Regions from separate parts of the Bacillus sp. JJ1533 genome, predicted to be linked through region 2. Evidence: riboswitches for the same ligand, from Rfam matches in the RefSeq annotation. Region 2 holds a riboswitch; each other region holds the start of a gene.
What was found. Region 2 has a riboswitch for cyclic di-AMP ahead of V7138_RS08965 (dicarboxylate/amino acid:cation symporter). Riboswitches for the same ligand answer to the same signal wherever they lie in the genome.
Positions count from the first base shown of each region.

Region 1: another riboswitch for cyclic di-AMP. It lies ahead of V7138_RS01210 (cation:dicarboxylate symporter family transporter); the one in region 2 lies ahead of V7138_RS08965 (dicarboxylate/amino acid:cation symporter).
Region 3: another riboswitch for cyclic di-AMP. It lies ahead of V7138_RS05790 (TrkH family potassium uptake protein); the one in region 2 lies ahead of V7138_RS08965 (dicarboxylate/amino acid:cation symporter).

Region 1 covers NZ_JBALOV010000003.1:25,386-28,671, reverse strand. Annotated here, with positions in the region: gene V7138_RS01215 (sulfate adenylyltransferase) at 1-848, shown strand, start outside; cyclic di-AMP (ydaO/yuaA leader) riboswitch at 1,055-1,211, shown strand; gene V7138_RS01210 (cation:dicarboxylate symporter family transporter) at 1,331-2,599, shown strand; gene V7138_RS01205 (spore germination protein) at 2,742-2,984, shown strand; gene V7138_RS01200 (spore germination protein) at 3,072-3,286, shown strand, end outside.
Region 2 covers NZ_JBALOV010000018.1:23,890-27,175, forward strand. Annotated here, with positions in the region: gene V7138_RS08960 (alpha/beta hydrolase) at 1-612, opposite strand, end outside; gene V7138_RS08965 (dicarboxylate/amino acid:cation symporter) at 708-1,937, opposite strand; cyclic di-AMP (ydaO/yuaA leader) riboswitch at 2,073-2,226, opposite strand; tRNA gene V7138_RS08970 (tRNA-Val) at 2,399-2,471, shown strand; gene V7138_RS08975 (pyruvate kinase) at 2,679-3,286, shown strand, end outside.
Region 3 covers NZ_JBALOV010000009.1:10,993-14,278, reverse strand. Annotated here, with positions in the region: gene V7138_RS05795 (potassium channel family protein) at 1-356, opposite strand, end outside; gene V7138_RS05790 (TrkH family potassium uptake protein) at 382-1,719, opposite strand; cyclic di-AMP (ydaO/yuaA leader) riboswitch at 1,910-2,046, opposite strand; gene V7138_RS05785 (hypothetical protein) at 2,448-2,648, shown strand; gene V7138_RS05780 (sporulation protein) at 2,968-3,286, shown strand, end outside.

The DNA.
Region 1 (3,286 bases), on a different contig from region 2:
TCCATGCCCTTATTATGAAAAATTACGGGTGTACCCATGCATTGATTGGCCGAGATCATGCAGGTGTTGGGGATTATTATGATAAGTATGCAAGTCACACGATATTTGATACGTTTACAAATGAAGAACTAGGCATCGATATTCGGTTATTCCATGAAGTGTTCTATTGCACACGCTGTGACAGCCCAGCAACCGAGCAGACATGTCCGCACGATGATCGGTACCGCATCAATATTTCTGGAACAGGTATCCGTGAATTACTAAGATATGGTGTGTTGCCGCCGAAGGAAATTGTAAGACCGGAATCTGCTCGGATTGCCATGCAAGGTGTGCAGCCTAAAGGTGTCGACGAGGATGGGCTTGCTATTGCTCCTGTTGGAAAAACGATAAAGTCTATTTTTCCTTATTATCTCCATTCAAAGGGAATCGGTGGTTCCAAACGCAAGCGTCCATTAGAGGTGTCTGAGCTCACAATCGACGATTTAGAAGCAGCGATTAAGGATGTCCGCGAAAATGCAGACCGTGTCTATAAGGAAGTCTTTCAAGAATTTAGTTATGTCACAGACCACCTTCGTTCTGTCCAGCCGACTTGGGTAGCAGAAGCGCGCGAATCGATTTCTCGTCAGCAACAAATGGTCGTTGAAAACTTGGAGGTAAAAGTGAGTCGAGCCTTGGAAAAAGCGTCTGATGAATTTTTATACCAGGATAAATCAGAAGCTGAGCGTGAACTAGAGGTAGCGAAGAAAATATTGGACGATATTCCTGCTGCCTTACGTAAAGATGACCTCGAATACCGAACCTGGAATCCGCTTCCATATAAGAGATATCGGGGTAGTGATGAGGAATAGAAATATAAAATAATAGATTGAACGATAATTATATAAAAATAACCTTTTTCACAATCCAGACCAATGGACTAGATAACGACGTTTTCCAATCGGAACGTCGTTTTTTATGGTTTAAAAGGTTATTTTCGCCCTATTGACACTCCCACACCCCCACTGGAAATAACAAATTCTTTACTAAAATAGTATTTTAATGATAGAATTCAATTAGTTGATTCATGCTTAATCTTATTTTTAATAAGAGCGGGGGACCCAATAATTACACGGATACGTTTCCGTTATAGGTGAATTCTGAAAAGAAGGGGCTCAGTGTTTCCGATAGTCCTAACCTGAAAGCTAACCTCGTAAGCAATTTAGTGGGAACGAGAACGATAGAGTTCGAAAGTCGGCACTTGCCGCTTTTTTTGTGGAGAATTATCGTATTCATTTGTTTCCCTTACCTAAGGTAATACGTCAAAAAAAACAACAAGAGGGTGAGGTAATTTATGAAAAAGTTCAAATTAAGTCTAGCGACTCAAATTTTTATTGGTCTTGTATTAGGGATTATCGTCGGTGGGATCTTCTATGGAAGTCCAACGGCACAAAGTGTATTACAGCCATTCGGAGATCTCTTTATCCGACTAATTAAAATGATTGTTGTTCCAATCGTGCTTTCAAGTATCATCGTTGCGATTGCTGGTGTAGGTGATTTGAAATCAGTTGGGAAGTTAGGTGCGAAGTCCCTAACGTATTTTATAGGCATGACATTAGTCGCGATTGCAGTCGGCTTGATTGCTGCCAATATTTTTCAGCCCGGTGCTGGTTTAAATATGGACAAGCTAGAGCAAAGTGATATTTCTGGTTATGTCAACACATCAGAGGAACAAGAAGGCAAATCGATTACTGATACGCTGCTTCATATTGTTCCGACCAATCCAATCCAAGCAATGGTTGAAGGCGATATGCTCGCGATTATCTTCTTTGCGGTCGTGTTTGGTCTAGGAATTGCAGCAATTGGTGAAAAAGGAAAACCTGTTTTACGTTTCTTTGAAGGTATGGCAAATGCCATGTTCTATGTAACCAACTTATTTATGAAGTATGCCCCAATTGGTGTATTTGCATTAATCGGTGTAACAATTTCTAAATATGGGTTTGCATCCCTTATTCCATTAGGGAAATTAGCGATTACTGTATATGGAACGATGATTTTCTTTGTGATTGTTGTGTTAGGCTTACTGGCTAAATTCATTGGGCTTAATATTTTTAAATTACTGAAGATGATCAAAGAAGAGCTCATCTTGGCCTTTTCAACAGCAAGCTCAGAAACCGTCCTTCCGAAAATTATGGACAAAATGGAGAAAGCCGGAAGCCCGAAGCATATTGCGACTTTCGTCATTCCAACAGGTTATTCCTTTAACCTAGATGGATCTGTTCTATATCAAGCCATCGCTTCATTATTTATTGCCCAAATGTATGGAATTCACCTAAGCATTGGTCAACAAATTACGCTTATGTTGGTCTTGATGGTCACATCTAAAGGGATGGCAGGAGTACCTGGAGTTTCCTTTGTTGTGCTATTAGCGACATTTAGTACAATTGGTTTACCAGCTGAAGGGTTAGCCTTTATCGCGGGTATTGACCGTATTCTTGATATGGGACGTACAGCGGTTAACGTAGTAGGAAATTCATTAGCAGCGCTCGTTGTTGCGAAATGGGAAGGTCAATACAAACCACCTGCTAAAGTTGAAACGCTAACTGAAGCTCAAGCTTCTTAATATATACTAAATCAAGTAAGCACATTTCTAAACAATAGAAATGTGCTTATTTTTTTGTATAAAAATAACATCTTCAAAATTAGGATAACAGCCTGCATGCCTATTGCATAAGATAAAAGAACATGAAGGGGGAGTGATCAATATGCCTACTCATATCAATATTTATAGCATGAAAGTTAACAGCATTTCGAATAACGGTTCAGTGAATATTGGTGAATCCTTTCATAATGCTCACACAGCAAACTCAAAGTCCCAAGGGGAAAATTCATCCTATGGAGATCTTTCACCAACGACTGCAGGAATGGAGAATGTGTATATTGATCCAGATTTAAATGATCAAGGCGATATCGGTAACCCAGCAGTTGTAAATGCAGCTCAGGATTGATTGCTGTTAACCTTTATTCAGCAGAAGTCTCTCTACAATTAGGCGAATGTAATGAAGGATAAAGTCAAAGAGAAAGGAATAAAAAAGATGCCCTATATGATCAATATCTTTAATATAAAGACGAATAGTATGAGTCAAAATGCGAATTTTGATATTGGCGGAACGGTTCATAACAGCCATACGGCCAATTCAAAAAATATATCATTAAGCTTTTCTTTAGGGGATTTATCACCCAATTCATCTATAACTGCAGGGGGTTATTTGGATACAGATGTGTCCGATCAAGATCAGATTTTCAACCC
Region 2 (3,286 bases):
GTCATGCAATTCACGATTTGGGGTTAGAAAATCTTCAATATCCCCCCTTGTTGTTTTCACTTCGGTTTCACCTGTTCCTATCACATGATACAAATCGAGGAGGTGTGGCTCTTCAAAACTTTCAACCTTTTGAAGGACGTGTTCATTCACAAGAGGTGATTGCAGCATCACTTTTCCAAAAGTATGGGGGTATTCGAGTGCTGTTAATAATGATATAGTCGCTGCCAGTGAATCCCCAATCAGTGCGCGTCCTTGCCCCATTTGATACGTTGGAAACTCTCGATCGAGAAATGGAACCAGTTCTTCTCCTAAAAAGCGCTTGTATAAATCATGCTGCTCACCATCTGGATGGTACTTCCTACGTCGGTCTGAAACACTTTTATAAGGAACCCCAATAATAATGGTGTTGCTAATTTCGCCTGTTTCCAATAGCTTATCGGCAACCCTTGCAATCCTGCCAAGATTAAAATAGTCACGTCCATCTTGGGCGATAAGAATATTGTATTTATAAAGGGGAGAGTATGATGCTGGTAAATAAACAATCAGCTCAAGTTCTTCATTTAAAATCTTACTATGTATAGTCATTTCCCTAACGGTGCCTTTATTAACCATGATTTTAAATCCTCCATACACTCAATTTACACCTTAATTATACCGTTTAGAAAAGGAAAGCGACAGGAGAAATCCCTGTCGCAAATCTGTACTTATTAAGCAGTTGTTTGATCCATATGTTTCTTTTCAGATTCTGCAACATATACGGCACATGCAGCATCACCTGTGATATTTACTGCAGTACGCGTCATATCAAGTAATCGATCAATACCGATAATTAAACCAATACCTTCAGCTGGTAGACCAACGGCTGTTAGTACCATTGCTAGCATGATTAACCCAACACCAGGAACACCAGCTGTACCCACACTGGCTAGTACCGCAGTTAAGATAACCACCAAAATTTGAGTGAATGTAAGGTCAACACCGTATACCTGTGCAATGAAAATGGTAGCAACACCTTGCATAATTGCTGTTCCATCCATATTGATTGTTGCTCCTAATGGTTGAACAAAGCTACTAATTTGTTCAGGAACCTTCAGATTTCTTTGTGCAGTTTCCATTGAAACTGGGAGTGTAGCATTACTACTTGATGTACTAAAGGCAACTGTCATGGCAGGTGCGAATCCTTTAAAAAATTCGATTGGACTTCGTTTTGCCAAGAATGCAATTGTGCCACCATATGTTACAACCGAATGGATAAGTAAGGCAGCGAGTACAATTAGGAAATAAGCGAGCATTGATTTAATTGCAGCATATCCTTGACTTCCAATCGCAGTTGCAATTAATCCAAATGTTCCATATGGTGCCGTTTTCATAACAAGATTTACAAGGTACATCATAATTTCATTTGCTTGTTCAAATAGATTTAGGATACCTTTCGTCTTTTCACCTAAAACGGTTAACGCTAACCCTATGAAAATAGCAAATGCAATAATTTGCAACATGTCGGCATTATTCATTGCCGTAAAAGGATTCGTTGGGATAATATTTATCAATGTCTCCATAACCGGAGGAGCTTCAGTTGCCCCATCGTAAGTAACTCCTTCTGTATCAAAACCTCCGCCAGCACCTGGCTTAAAAATGGAGGCAAGGGCGATTGCGATTGTAATAGCAAGTGTAGTTGTTGCTAAAAAATAAGTAATCGTTTTTGCTCCAATTCTTCCAAGTTTCTTAGGATCACCCAGTCCCGCAACTCCTAGAGTAATAGATACTAAGACAATTGGAACAACAAGCATTTTAATTAAATTCAAGAAAATTTGGCCAAGTGGAACAAAAACCCAGGTGTTAGCGTATTCAAAAATCTGTGGTGAGGTTAAATTTAAAATAAGACCAACAATAGCACCTAAACCTAACCCTAATAAAATCTTTTTAGTTAATGACATAAACAACCTCCTCAAAGATGTAGTTAAATATTGTGTTAGTGGCAAAAGGGAAATGTGAATTGGGATGAAATCCTATTTTAGGAGATACAAAAAAGCCACGAGAGTATGGCTCGTGGCCTTAAAGTTGATTTGCGCACAATCTCTCTCCTGATGCTTACGAGGTTAGCTGTCGGATTCGGATGAAGAGTTATATCCTACCTTTATAAAAAGGATTCACCCCGAGTGCATTTCCTTTTGCACGTGATGGTTCCCCCGTTTCCCAATTTTGGGAATTAAGCGATTATTAAGTTGTAATTTATCTTAATATTATATTTATATCTCATATTCTGATATTTTGTAAATACTACTTTAGTATGGTTTTAACAGTTTTAATATTTCTTGGGCCTAAAATCTTTAAAATTACTAAAACCAATTGACAATCTATCCAAACAGATGTATATTATAAATTATTCATATATAGTGATTCCGTAGCTCAGCTGGGAGAGCGCTACCTTGACAGGGTAGAGGTCGTTGGTTCGAACCCAATCGGAATCATCATTTAAAAGCTCCACCTTCCTTATATTTAAGGGGGTGGAGTTTTTTTATCTTTTCAACATATTAAAAAGATTGAATATAAATGAATAATGTAAAAGAATTAATCCAAAGTTTTGATACAGCCCTTTTGAATACAATCTAATTACATATTGAATTTCCCTACATCAGAAATGTTTTTTCTGAATCCTTGAAAGGAATGTGGTGGCAATGGATCAAATTAAACTAAAAAAATATTTGATTAAACTAAGGGAAGATGCTCAAGCAGCGATTTTACAGTACACCAAAAACAATGTCTCTGACACTACAACTCTAAGTAAAATCAATTTAAGAGCTTTTTTTGCATTGCATAGAATGGCTCATCCCAATTTGAACAATATTTTACGTGAAAAAGGATTTTTGCCACTTTCAAACAGTAGCCCCCATATCATGGATACCTTAAATAAAATCATCCATCACCTTTCCAAGGAAGATTCTGCCCCTAACTTAAATCAGGAATATATTGAAGTAAACACTGCCAAATCATTAAAAGAAGATCGTAAGGATCACTTGTTTGGAAAAGCAATAAATAACAAACATATAATGGTTACTCTTGACCGTAAAATGCTTATTACCCCTGAAATTTTTTACGATTTACTGCAAGCCGGTATGACAATAGCAAGAATAAACTGTGCACATGATGAATTAACGGTATGGAAAAAGATGATTCATTCTTTAAGAATGGCAGAAGAAACGTATCATGCAAGATGTGTTAGAAATACTTCGAAATGTAAAATTTTCATTGATCTCCCAGGACCTAAAATTCGAATTGGGCAAAT
Region 3 (3,286 bases), on a different contig from region 2:
ACTATCCAATGAGCTCCAATATGTTCTAATACCTGACCATGGCGTTTGCCTAAAGCCTTTGCAATGATTTTCTTAATACCTAGGTTCTTTAAAAGCATGACGGTTAAAATGCTTGCTTGCATATCGTTCCCAATAGCTACTATCACACAATCAAAATTTTCGATTCCAATAGATGTGAGTGCTTTTTCTTCCGTGCTGTCTGCAATAACAGCATGAGTCACAAAAGACTCGGCACCTTCCACTCGCTCCTCACTGATGTCAATTCCTAGTACCTCTTGGCCAGCTTCATGCAATCTTCTGGCGATACTTGTTCCGAATCTACCTAAACCAATCACAGCATATTGTTTTGTGTTCATCTTTATCTCTCCCAACCCTTCTACATTATCCAATCATGATATTTCCTTTTGGATGACGATAAGCTTCTTTTTTGCGCCTTTTTGTCAAGGCAAAACCGAGCGTGAGCGGACCTAGCCTTCCGACAAACATCGTTAAAATAATGAAAATACGACCGACTGAAGATAGCTCGGGGGTTAACCCCATCGATAAGCCGACAGTACCAAATGCGGAAGCTGCTTCAAATAAATACATAATAAACGGGAATCCCTTATCAGTAATACTCAATAAAAAGGTTATGATGGTGACAATCATGGCACCGCACGTAGCCACAGTTAATGCTTTTAAGATCGTTTCAGTCTCAATTCTGCGTTTAAATAATACAACATCTTCTTTTCCTTTGAATTGAGTCCAAATAGTTGCCATTAACAAAGCAAAGGTCGTAATTTTAATCCCTCCTGCTGTTGATCCAGAACCGCCTCCAATGAACATAAGGAAGATTGTCAGAAATAAAGAAGAATAGGTTAAATCTGCAATTGACAAAGTATTTGAACCGGCTGTTCTTGGAGTTACCCCATGATAAAATGCTCCTAAAGCTTTATCTGTAATTGATAATGGGCCTAATGTTTGATTGTTCCCGTATTCAAAGAGGAAGATTAAAATCGTTGCACTCCCTACTAGAATGATTGTTGTCATTAATACAATTTTCGTATTAACAGATAATCTGCGAGTATTCCGGTATTCATAAAGTTCATTCCATACGATAAATCCCAAGCCACCTAAAATGATTAATGTTGTAACTGTAAAGACAATAACCGGATCGCCCACATAGGGAGTAAGGCTTCGAAATTCCCCCATTAAATCAAACCCGGCATTATTAAAATTAGATATAGCATGAAAAAAACCAAAATATAGGGCTTTACCAAGTGGCATGTCGTAAGAAAAACGAATCGATAATATCATTCCCCCAAGCGCTTCAATGACTATAGAGAATAGTAATATTCGCTTGACTAATTTAACAATCCCGGCAAGAGAGATATTATTATATGCCTCTTTCAATAGCAGTCTTTCTTTTAAAGAGATTTTTTTTCCTAAAATCATGAATAAAAACGTTCCAAATGTCATAAACCCTAATCCACCAACTTGAATAAGCGATATTATTACCAACTCTCCAAACAGTGAAAAGGTATCTCCAGTATCTACTACAACAAGACCTGTTACACAAGTAGCAGATGTTGCAGTAAATAAAGCATCTAGAAACGAAAGCCGTTCTCCGTTTTCTGTTGCAATTGGAAGTGTCAACAAAATGGTACCAAGTAAAATGATAATGGCAAATCCCAAAACTAGTACTCTGGGTGGGTTCAAATGATCTAGTATTTTTCGCATCTTTATCTCCTTACTGACCTGGTAAAAATGAAATGGTCTACAGGTTAATTTTTCCCTTGCCAAATATATATATTATTACCACCATGGTTTTTGTTAATAGTTTATTTAGGCATAACAAAAAGACCATTAAAGACGGGCAGCAATTTTGTTTTTAAAAAACAAAAAAGCCACCTGAATAAGGTGGTCTTCTGACCTCCTTCGCTTTAGCCGACGAAGTTAGCTGACGGGTAGGATGGCGAAAGAGTGTCATCCCTTCTGCATTTGCAGAATTAACCCCAAAAAAGTGGGTCCTCCGTTCTCGATTTAGAGATTAGGCCGTTTTTCAATTTGTAATTTATGGAGATTATTTTACTCCTCTCACTAATTGCTTGTAAATACCTAAAAAATCCAAAAAAAGTTCGAAATAAGCAATATTAGACCATATAGAACCGATTTTATGGATAAAAAGCTTTCTAACTCCATATTTCTTCGTTTCTTTAAGATTATTAAACTTTTAAAATATAATTGTAAAGTGTATTGACATAATCTAAAGTGGTGCATTAGAATAGCATTCATAAATCGCGTAAAGCATATTGAGAATTACCCTTCATCAGGAGTCTCGATTTTCGCTAATACGTGACTTGAAAATATCAATCTATTTTGATTAATACATTATACATTGTATTCATTAAAGTCCAAATAGCCATGGATCATATACTAAATATGATTTTGGAAAAAGGGTGACAATTATGGGAAAAACTACGAATAGATTTGTAGTTAATGCTGTAGGTAAGGGTGGGGAAATTTACTTAACCCATTGTCAAAATAAGGATGAACTTAAGGAATGGTTAGCGAAACATGAAAATAATCTCATTATGGATGAGCTGAAGGTGATTGATAAAAAACCACATCCAATTCTAAAGCTATTCGGTTCACAAAAGAATAATTAAAAAGATATTTCACTTTTTAAATGATCTGAACTAAAAAATTAAAAAGTGGTTGACTTTAAAAAGAAGAGTCCTTAAACTAGTATTATAAATAAATACTATATCCTTTTTTAAAAGGGGAGTAGCTTTTACAACAAAGTCGTCATTTCGGAAATTTTTATTTTCTCGGCTTTGTTGGCAACTAATCCGTTGTTAGCAAGACCTTTGCCTATTGGTAAAGGTCTTTTATTGTTTAAAAACCTTTGCCTATTGGTAAAGGTTTTTTTGTTTTCCAGTTCCAAATAATTGGTTTATAATATCGAAATCAAACAGGAGGATATTTATGATTCTGAGAAAATATATGGCATTATTAGGAATAGGATCAGCAAAGATTGATCTAATACTTGAAAAAGAAACATACAGGGCAGGTGAGGAGGTAAAGGGATATTTCTTGATTAAAGGTGGAACTACACTACAACAACTGAAACGGATTGATTGTGATTTGGTCCTAATAGATATTGAGGAGAAATGCAAAGAAATCATCGATTCTATTACTATTTTAACAACCAACTCTATTCCGGCAGATACTATCAATAAAATACCTTTTACTTTCAAGTTGCCGAACTCTACTCCAGCATCTACAGGCTCATTATCTTATCGAT